3 regions of the Kosakonia sp. SMBL-WEM22 genome follow, and region 1 is predicted to be linked to each of the others. Evidence: predicted binding sites of a transcription regulator. Region 1 holds the regulator's gene; each other region holds the start of a gene.

What was found. The regulator PurR, encoded in region 1, represses purine synthesis genes. The targets are predictions, from matches to a motif close to CANGCAAACGTTTGCNTG.
Region 2: cvpA (colicin V production protein) is a predicted target of PurR. The motif match lies at 1,994-2,011, and genes of this name have one in related genera.
Region 3: pyrD (quinone-dependent dihydroorotate dehydrogenase) is a predicted target of PurR. The motif match lies at 1,576-1,593, and genes of this name have one in related genera.

Annotation. Positions count from the first base shown of each region.
Region 1 is NZ_CP051488.1:2,210,456-2,213,733, forward strand. It holds gene punR (DNA-binding transcriptional activator PunR) at 1-846, shown strand, start outside; gene purR (HTH-type transcriptional repressor PurR) at 865-1,890, opposite strand; gene HF650_RS10485 (YnhF family membrane protein) at 2,188-2,277, shown strand; gene HF650_RS10490 (MFS transporter) at 2,444-3,278, shown strand, end outside.
Region 2 is NZ_CP051488.1:3,398,231-3,401,508, forward strand. It holds gene purF (amidophosphoribosyltransferase) at 1-1,285, opposite strand, end outside; gene cvpA (colicin V production protein) at 1,450-1,938, opposite strand; gene dedD (cell division protein DedD) at 2,159-2,845, opposite strand; gene folC (bifunctional tetrahydrofolate synthase/dihydrofolate synthase) at 2,835-3,278, opposite strand, start outside.
Region 3 is NZ_CP051488.1:1,832,025-1,835,302, forward strand. It holds gene HF650_RS08655 (sulfonate ABC transporter substrate-binding protein) at 1-870, opposite strand, end outside; gene ssuE (NADPH-dependent FMN reductase) at 863-1,438, opposite strand; gene pyrD (quinone-dependent dihydroorotate dehydrogenase) at 1,688-2,698, shown strand; gene zapC (cell division protein ZapC) at 2,866-3,278, shown strand, end outside.

The DNA of each region.
Region 1 (3,278 bases):
GCGCAGGAGCTGCACCGCGTGCCCTCAGCGGTGAGCTACACCGTGCGTCAGCTGGAGGAGTGGCTGGCGGTGCCGCTGTTTGTGCGCCGTCACCGCGACGTAGAATTAACCCCCGCCGGGGTCTGGTTTTTAAAGGAGGGGCGATCTGTTATCAAAAAAATGGTGATCACCCGCCAGCAGTGTCAGCAGATCGCCAATGGCTGGCGCGGGCAGTTGCCGATTGCTGTCGATAACATTGTGAAACCCGCCCGCACCCGGCAGATGATTGTCGATTTTTATCGCCACTTCAGTGATGTCGAGCTGGTGGTCTACCAGGAGGTGTTTAACGGCGTCTGGGATGCGCTCGCCGATGGCCGCGTTGAACTGGCGATTGGGGCCACGCAGGCGATCCCGGTCGGTGGCCGCTATGCCTTTCGTGATATGGGCACCCTGAGCTGGAAGTGTGTCGTCTCACGTCAGCATCCGCTGGCGCAGCTCAACGGTCCGTTAAGCGATGAGACGTTGCGCAACTGGCCATCGCTGATCCAGGAGGATACCTCCCGCTCGCTGCCAAAGCGTATTACCTGGCTGCTGGATAACCAGAAACGGGTGATGGTGCCAGACTGGGCCTCGTCGGAAGCGTGCCTGTCGGCGGGGCTTTGTGTAGGGATGGTGCCAGCCCATTTTGCCCGGCCACGGCTTGATAGCGGCGACTGGGTGGCGCTTGAGCTGGAAAACCCGTTTCCGGATGCCGCCTGCTGCCTGACATGGCAACAAAGCGAGGCGTCGCCTGCGCTGAACTGGCTACTGGATTATCTGGGCGACAGTGAAACGTTGAATAGAGAGTGGCTGCGGGAGCCGGAGTAAGGCTCCCGCGGGAAGGGATTAACGGCGGTAGTCGCGGAAGGGGCCATCGGCCACCGAGCGGCGCTCCACCAGGCGCGGATGCACTTCAATCGACTGCGACTGTTCGCGCTTGTTCACAATGCGATCGAGCAGCATGGTGAAGGCCGTTTCACCCAGCGAGTCTTTCGGCTGATGAATCGTCGTCAGCGCCGGGGTGAAGAAGCGTGAGTTGCGCACGTTGTCATAACCGATGACGGAGATATCCTGCGGCACGCGCAGCCCCATCTCATCGGCGGCGCAGAGCGCGCCCATCGCCATAATGTCGCCGCCGCAGAAGACCGCGGTCGGGCGCGAGGACTGGCCGAGGATCTGCTGCATGGCGCGGTAGCCGGATTCCGGCTCAAAGTCCCCCTGCACAATCCAGTGCTCGGGCACGTTGATCATCGCCTCGGTCATCGCCTTCATAAAACCGGCCAGACGACCTGCGCCAGTGTTGCGCTCCAGCGGGCCCGGGATCACGCCGATGTCGCGATGCCCGCGCTCAATCAGGTAACGGCCGGCCATATAGCCGCCTTCAAAAGCGTTATCAATCACCGAATCAGTGAAGTCTGCTTTCGATTCTCCCCAGTCCATCACCACCATGGGAATATGACGATACTCCTCCAGCATGGTGAGTACGGTTTCCGGGTACTCCGAGCACATCACCAGCAGGCCATCGACACGTTTTTGCGCCATCATCGACAGGTAAGCGCGCTGCTTCTCCTGGCTGTTCCACGCGTTGCCGAGGATCAGGGTGTAGCCCTTCTGGAAACACTTCTTCTCAACCGCTTCGATGATTTCGGCGAAGTAGGCCGCTTCACTGCTGGTCGCCAGCAGACCAATCGATTTGGTGTGATTCACTTTTAGGCTGCGGGCGACGGCGCTTGGCGAATAGTGCAGCTCTTTGATTGCCGCCCAGACGGCGTTGCGCGTCTCTTCGGCGACGAAACGGGTTTTGTTAATTACATGTGATACGGTTGTAGTGGAAACGTTTGCTCGTTTCGCGACATCTTTAATCGTTGCCATCAGATATTACTCCAGACCATATCGTAAGCTCCTGATAATTCGCAAGGTAAACGTTTGCCTTTAATCACCCTGAACTCATCAAAGTGAGTGCGGTACGCCGGGAAAACGACACTGGACGTCAGGAGGGGAGTCAATGGCCGGTACGCTAATAAATTTAGCGTCGAATTTTGGCTGATCTTGAGCAAAAGGGGAAGTATTAAAACGTTTATGCTGCCAAATCGCGCAAGATTTTTCAGAAAATTTGTGCAAAAATGCGCAGGCTCACTTTTTGTGGGGAAATTAAATGGAGAAAAATTGATGAGCACCGATCTTAAGTATTCACTCTTCACCACCGTCATCGTTCTGAGCCTGATTGTTTTCGGCGCGCTGACCGCTGCACTGCATTGATCTGATGCGAGGGAGAGCCCTCTCCCTCGATTCTTGCGCCACCATTGTTCCTCGTTGCGCAATTAACTTTTCTCCTCCCGCTCACTTCTGTTTTTTGTGACAGCTGTCATACTTTTGCCTTTTCGCGGCCTGGCTGAGGGTCGCATGTTCATTTCGGAGTCAAAAGATGAAAATAAATTTCCCCCTGCTTGCGCTGGCGATTGGCGCGTTTGGGATTGGGACCACCGAATTCTCCCCGATGGGATTACTGCCGGTGATTGCGCAGGGCGTTGGGGTTTCCATTCCAGCGGCGGGGATGCTGATCAGCGCCTACGCCATCGGCGTTATGGTGGGCGCGCCGCTGATGACGCTGTTACTTTCTCATCGTGGCCGTCGCAATGCGCTGATTTTCTTAATGGCGATTTTCACCGTCGGCAATGTGCTCTCCGCCATTGCGCCGGATTACGCCACCCTGATGATCGCCCGTATTATCACCAGCCTTAATCACGGCGCGTTCTTCGGGCTTGGCTCGGTGGTCGCCGCAAGCGTTGTCGCGAAAGAGAAGCAGGCCAGCGCGGTGGCAACGATGTTTATGGGGCTGACCATCGCCAATATTGGCGGAGTGCCCGCCGCCACCTGGCTTGGGGAAACCATCGGCTGGCGCATGTCCTTTATGGCAACCGCCGGGCTTGGGGTGATCTCCATGGTTTCGCTCTTCTTCTCCTTACCGCAAGGCGGTGCGGGCGCGCGACCCAATGTGCGCAACGAACTGGCGGTGCTGATGCGCCCACAGGTGCTGACGGCGCTGCTGACTACGGTGCTCGGTGCCGGCGCAATGTTCACTCTTTACACCTACATCTCGCCGGTGTTGCGCACGCTGACCGACGCCACGCCGGGGTTTGTCACCGCCATGCTGGTGCTGATTGGCGTTGGTTTTTCTATGGGTAACTATCTGGGCGGGAAACTGGCGGATCGCTCAGTAACCGGTACCCTAAAAGGGTTTTTGCTGCTGCTGATTGCGA
Region 2 (3,278 bases), 1.2 Mb from region 1:
TCTGGCGGATTTCATCCACTTCACGACCGTGGGCAATCAGCTCATTGGCGGTCGGCATATCAATGCCGTAGACATTCGGGAAGCGAATTTCCGGTGCCGCGGAAGCGAGATACACCTTCTTCGCCCCGGCTTCGCGCGCCATCTCGATAATCTGCTCCGAGGTGGTGCCGCGCACGATGGAGTCATCCACCAGCAGCACGTTCTTGTCGCGGAACTCGGCACGGTTGGCGTTCAGTTTGCGGCGCACCGATTTACGGCGCAACTGCTGGCCCGGCATGATAAAGGTGCGGCCAACGTAGCGGTTTTTCACAAAACCCTGACGGTAAGGCTTGTCCAGAATGCGGGCGATCTCCAGCGCGATATCGCAGGAGGTTTCCGGGATCGGAATCACCACGTCGATATCGAGATCTTCCCACTCGCGGGCGATCTTTTCACCGAGCTTCATGCCCATATTGACGCGGGCGCTGTAGACGGAAATTTTGTCGATAAAGGAGTCCGGGCGCGCAAAGTAGACGTACTCGAACAGGCACGGGTTGCTGACCGGATTTTCCGCGCACTGGCGGCTGTATAGCTGCCCTTTTTCGGTGATATAAACCGCTTCACCTGGTGCGACATCGCGCAGGAACTCAAAGCCCAGCGTATCAAGCGCCACGCTCTCGGAGGCCACCATATATTCGGTGCGACCATCGCCCAGTTCGCGCTTGCCCAGCACCAGCGGACGAATGCCGTTCGGGTCGCGGAAGGCGACCATGCCGTGACCAATAATCATCGCCACGCAGGCGAAGGCACCGCGGATCTGACGGTTGGTCGCGGCAATCGCGGCGAAAACGTTATCCGCTTCGAGCGGATAGTGACGGAAGTTATCCAGCTCGCTGGCGAAAATATTGAGCAGGATTTCAGAATCAGAGGTGGTGTTAATGTGGCGACGCTTCTCTTCGAACAGCTTTTTACGCAGTTCGTGCGCGTTGGTCAGGTTACCATTATGCGCAAGCGTGATGCCGTACGGGGAGTTAACGTAAAAGGGTTGCGCTTCTGAAGCGCTGGAACTGCCCGCGGTGGGGTAACGCACGTGGCCAATCCCCATATTGCCCTGCAGGCGCTGCATATGGCGGGCTTCGAATACATCATTCACCATGCCATTCGCTTTACGCAGACGGAAACAGTTATTGGCATCAATGGTAATGATGCCCGCTGCATCCTGCCCACGGTGCTGCAGCACCGACAACGCGTCATAAATCGACTGGTTTACCGGCATGAAACCGGCGATACCGACAATACCGCACATACGTCTTTTCCTCGTTAAGAGCTTGGTTTACCAGACGTAATCTCAAATACCATTGAACACTGCCACGCGCGACAACCGGAGCCTACAGGATTGTCAGCACTGACCTGGTTCAAATTGGCGAGAAAACAGCCTGTTAAACCAAACTCTAAGCCACATCTCAGGGCTTAAGCCCTGGGCAAGAAACTCGACGAGCTTTGCAGATAGTCAAAGAACCACCTGATGATGAAGCTGAATTGCGGGATAAGCTGCGACTTTTGCCAGTCTTCGCTTTTCGACAGACCTGTAAAGGTATCCAGAAAGAACAGAATGGCGGCGACGATCAGCACGCCGCGAAGCGCACCAAAGCAGATCCCCAACACCCTGTCTGTACCCGACAGGCCGGTTTTCTCCACTAGCGTACCGATAACGTAGTTAACGATAGCGCCCACAATCAGCGTCGCGATAAACAGCACCGCGATGGCAATTCCATTACGTACCAGTTCCTCTTCAAAGCCCGTGAACCAGACTGACAGGTAAGTGTAGTAATGGCTGGCGACAAAGAAAGCACAACCCCATGTCACCAGCGATAACGCTTCACGAACAAAGCCGCGGATCAGGCTTACCAGACAGGAAAAACCAATCACCGCGATGATGGCGTAATCAATCCAGACCATATGTGTCCCACGATTTTACGCCCTGTCATCCAGTTCGGGGCGCATTCTAACAGAAAAAGAAAACGTTTGCGTAGGGATTTCCTTCCCGCGCGGAAATAAAAATGGCGCTGAAAAAATATTCAACGCCAGCAGAACATTGGCCTTCGCGGCCGCACTTTTATCACGCTTCCCTGCTCCGTTTTACGGAGCGTTGCCAGCAAAATAGCGCAGGGTTGCGCGGTTAATTGGCGCTATAGTTCATTACCACACCATTAAGGCCTGACAGCTGGTTGAGTTCGCCAAGCGAGGCTTTAAGTTTATCGCGTGAGGCGTCGGGGCCGACCAGAATGCGGGTGATTTTACCCTGAACTGGCGTCGTCGGCGATGTATAAGCGCGATAGCCCGCTGCGCGCAGTTTACTCACTACTTCATTCACTTTATCAGCGTTTTTCAGCGCGCCAAGCTGGACGACATAGGCTTTGCCGGTCGGGGCTGGTTTCTCTTCCGGTGCTTTAGCCGGTGCCGAATTCGCCGCGGTCTGCTGCTCACGCGCGGGTTGCTGCTGCGGCTGTGGTTTAGGCTGCGGCTTTTCAACGGGTTTCGGCTTTGGCGTCACCGGCGTGGTGGTCACTTCCGGATCGGGAGTACTGTTCGCCGCAAGCCTCGAGGCATTAAGCGACGGCGTGGCGGCATCACCGGCGCGCACCTCTTCCGCTGCCCCTTCCGGCGGCTGCGAGGGCAGCGCCTGGGTAGCGGCCGGCATCATATCCGGCTCGTCGCGATCGCCAGGCTTTGGCACCAGCGGGATCGCTGCGAACTCATCCTGATAATGTTTTTTCTGCCCGTCGAGCAACCCGGGCAGGATAATTACCCCGAGCGCGACCAGCACAATAGTGCCCATCAAACGGTTCTGAAACTTACTTGCCACCGGTTCTCCCCGCTTCCATCGCTTCCATGACATGCGCCACGGTGTGGAACGAGCCACACACCAGCACGGTATCGCAGGCGTCGGCCTCCGCCATTGCCGCCTGCCAGGCCTGGGTCACGTCCGGGAATGCTTGTCCCGACGTCAGATGCGCCAGCAGCTGTTCCGCCGTCGCGCCACGCGGCCCCTCCAGAGGGGCACAATACCAGCTATCGACCACCGGCTCCAGACAGGCAAGCGTTCCACTGATGTCTTTATCATGCAGCATGCCGACCACCGCCAGTACGCGACCACGATTCGGCAACGCTACCAGCCGACCGGCAAGATAGCGTGCAGCATGAGGGTTATGTGCGACATCGAGAATAAGCCGCGGTGATTGGCTCACCACTTGAAAACGACCCGGTAAAATCGCCCGCGCAATGCCGTCACGAATTGC
Region 3 (3,278 bases), 380 kb from region 1:
CTGCAGTACAGCCGTCGCTTCATTAACGGGGGTGATTTTGGTCGGCGGGCGGTGATCAAAATAGGTGGCGATCACTGGCTGCGGCAGCCCCATGGTTTTGGCAAACAGGGCAACACTCTCATCTCGCTGGCTGATCGTTAACGCATCTGCTGCGCTAAAGGTATCGAGCACGCCCTGAATAAAGGTGCCATTCTTCGCAGCATACGGGCGCGCGGCCAGGTAAAACGAGCCGGTCTGCTTGAGGGTGGTGCCATCTTTCAGCACCCGTACACCGCCTTGTAACAGGGCGGCAGAGTAGTAGGGATCCCAGATAGCCCAGGCATCGACATTGTGTTGCTGGAACGCAGCGCGAGCATCTGCCGGGCTGAGGAACACCGGCTGAATATCGCTGAACTTCAGCCCGGCCTGTTGCAGCGCCCGCAAGAGCAAATTGTGGGAGCTCGAGCCCTTCTGGAACGCGACTTTATGGCCCTTCAGATCCGCCACGCTTTTAATCGGGCTATCTTCAGCCACGAGGATCACTTCCGCTTTCGGTTTGGGCGGCTCAACGCCGACATAGACCAGGTCTGCGCCGGCGGCCTGGGCGAAAATCGGCGGGATATCGCCCGTGCTGCCAAGGTCGATACTGCCGACGTTCAACGCTTCAAGCATCTGTGGCCCGGCTGGAAACTCGATCCAGGATATTTTGGTATGCGGATAGCGCTTCTCCAGCAGGCCGTGGCTTTTTGCCAGCACCATGCTGACGCTCCCTTTCTGATAGCCAATACGCAAAGCCTCCGGCGCGGTCTCGGCGGCCTGCGCCCAGGCGGAGAGGGTGAGCAGACCGCCGAGCAGCAGCCCGGTAGCGGAAAATGAGAAGCGGTTAAACATGAGCAACTCCTTGCGGGGCGTGGAGCTCCGGGGCTTTGATGTCGCGGCGGTGCAGTGCTTGCCAGAAGGTCTCCAGCGCGCCGTCCAGCCGGCCTTGCAAATTGGGAGTCAGGCTCGGTTTATGCTGGTAATCGATTACCTGGCTGTCGTCGGCGAAAACGCCGTGTAGGATCTCCTGTGCTTTCAGAGCGCTCAGCACTGGTTTCAGGGCATAATCCACTGCCAGCAGGTGTGCCACCGTGCCGCCCGTTGCCAGCGGCAATACCACTTTGTCCGCCAGTGCGCGCTCGGGAAGCAGGTCGAGCAGGGTTTTTAAGGCTCCCGAATAGGCTGCTTTATAGACCGGTGTGGCGACAATCAGCCCATCAGCCGTGCTAAGTTGCTCAATAAAAGTTTGCAGCGCCGGGCTGTCGAAGCGGGCATAAAGCAGGTCTTCAGGCTCAAAGTTGTGCAGATGCCAGTGGTTAATCTCAACGCCCTGCGCGGAAAGCCGATCGCGGGCGTACTCCAGAAGCGCGCTGGAGCGCGAGGGAAAGCGGGGACTGCCAGCCAGTGTAATGACGCGCATGCTTACTCCTTATAACCAAATGTTTGCTTTTAGATAACATTGATAACAATTTCAGGCAGTGTGACAGAGGCGGTTTATTCCCCTAAATGATTTATTCGGGGAAAAGTTACTGAAATCTGCATAAAGAGGGGGGATGAGAGGAAAACGATTGCGCGTAATGGTCTTTTTTTGCCACAGGTCAATTCCCTTTCTCTGCGCTTTCACTGATAATACGCCCCCGGTTTGCACACCGGGAATCCAGGAGAGTTCATGTACTACCCCTTCGTTCGTAAAGCCCTTTTCCAGTTCGATCCAGAACGCGCTCATGAATTAACGTTCCAGCAACTGCGCCGTATTACCGGCACGCCGCTCGAAGCGCTTGTCCGCCAGCGTGTACCGGTAAAACCGGTGCAGTGCATGGGGCTGACCTTTAAAAATCCGCTCGGTCTGGCCGCAGGCCTGGATAAAAACGGCGAGTGCATTGATGCGCTGGGCGCGATGGGGTTTGGCTCAATTGAGATTGGCACCGTGACGCCGCGCCCGCAGCCGGGGAACGATAAGCCGAGGATCTTCAGGCTGGTGGAAGCTGAAGGACTGATTAACCGCATGGGCTTTAACAATCTTGGCGTCGATAACCTGGTCGAAAATGTCAAAAAGGCGCATTTTGATGGCGTACTTGGCATTAATATTGGCAAAAATAAAGACACGCCGGTTGAACAGGGTAAAGATGACTACTTGATCTGCATGGAGAAAATTTATCCCTATGCCGGTTATATCGCTATTAATATCTCCTCGCCAAACACCCCAGGATTGCGCACGCTGCAATATGGCGAAGCGCTGGACGATTTACTCAGCGCCATCAAAAATAAGCAGAATGATCTCCAGGCCCGTCACCATAAATATGTTCCGCTGGCGGTAAAAATTGCCCCCGATCTTTCCGAGGAAGAGCTTATCCAGGTGGCCGACAGTTTAGTTCGCCACAATATTGATGGCGTTATTGCTACCAATACCACTCTCGAACGCTCGCTGGTGCAGGGAATGAAGCACTGTGATGAAACCGGTGGTTTAAGTGGACGTCCTCTGCAATTAAAAAGTACGCAAATTATCCGACGTCTGTCACAAGAATTATCCGGGCGCTTACCGATTATTGGCGTCGGTGGAATCGACTCCGTTATCGCCGCGCGTGAGAAGATGGAGGCGGGGGCTTCGCTGGTGCAGATTTATTCCGGTTTTATTTTTAAAGGCCCGCCGCTGGTAAAAGAGATCGTCACCCACCTCTGATCTTTTTCCCCTGCTGAGTAACCAGGGCTTTATTTCCGGCCCTGGTTGTTTTATATTCCGTCACTGTTGCTAATTTAAACATTTCAGTCTTCAATTATTAAGTTAATAAGCGAGGCGGCAAAACGGATGAAAAAACGACAGGATGTTTAAGGGGAAAGGGGAAAACAATGCGAATTAAACCTGACGATAATTGGCGCTGGTATTTTGATGAAGAGCACGATCGTATGATGCTCGATTTAGCCAATGGTATGTTATTTCGCTCCCGTTTTGCCCGTAAAATGCTCACTCCCGATGCCTTTTCACCGTCTGGTTTTTGTGTTGATGACGCTGCGCTTTATTTCTCCTTCGATGAAAAATGCCGCGATTTAGAATTATCTAATGAGCAACGCGCCGAGCTGGTGCTCAACGCGCTGGTGGCAATCCGCTTTCTTAAACCGCAAATGCCGAAAAGTTGGCACTTTATGAGCCACACGTCACCGTGGACGCCTGCAACTGGCGACGGTGCCTGCGTCTGGTTAAGCGATACGCACGAGTGTGTGAATTTGCTGGTGGTCGAGCCGGGAGAGAACGCGACGCTCTG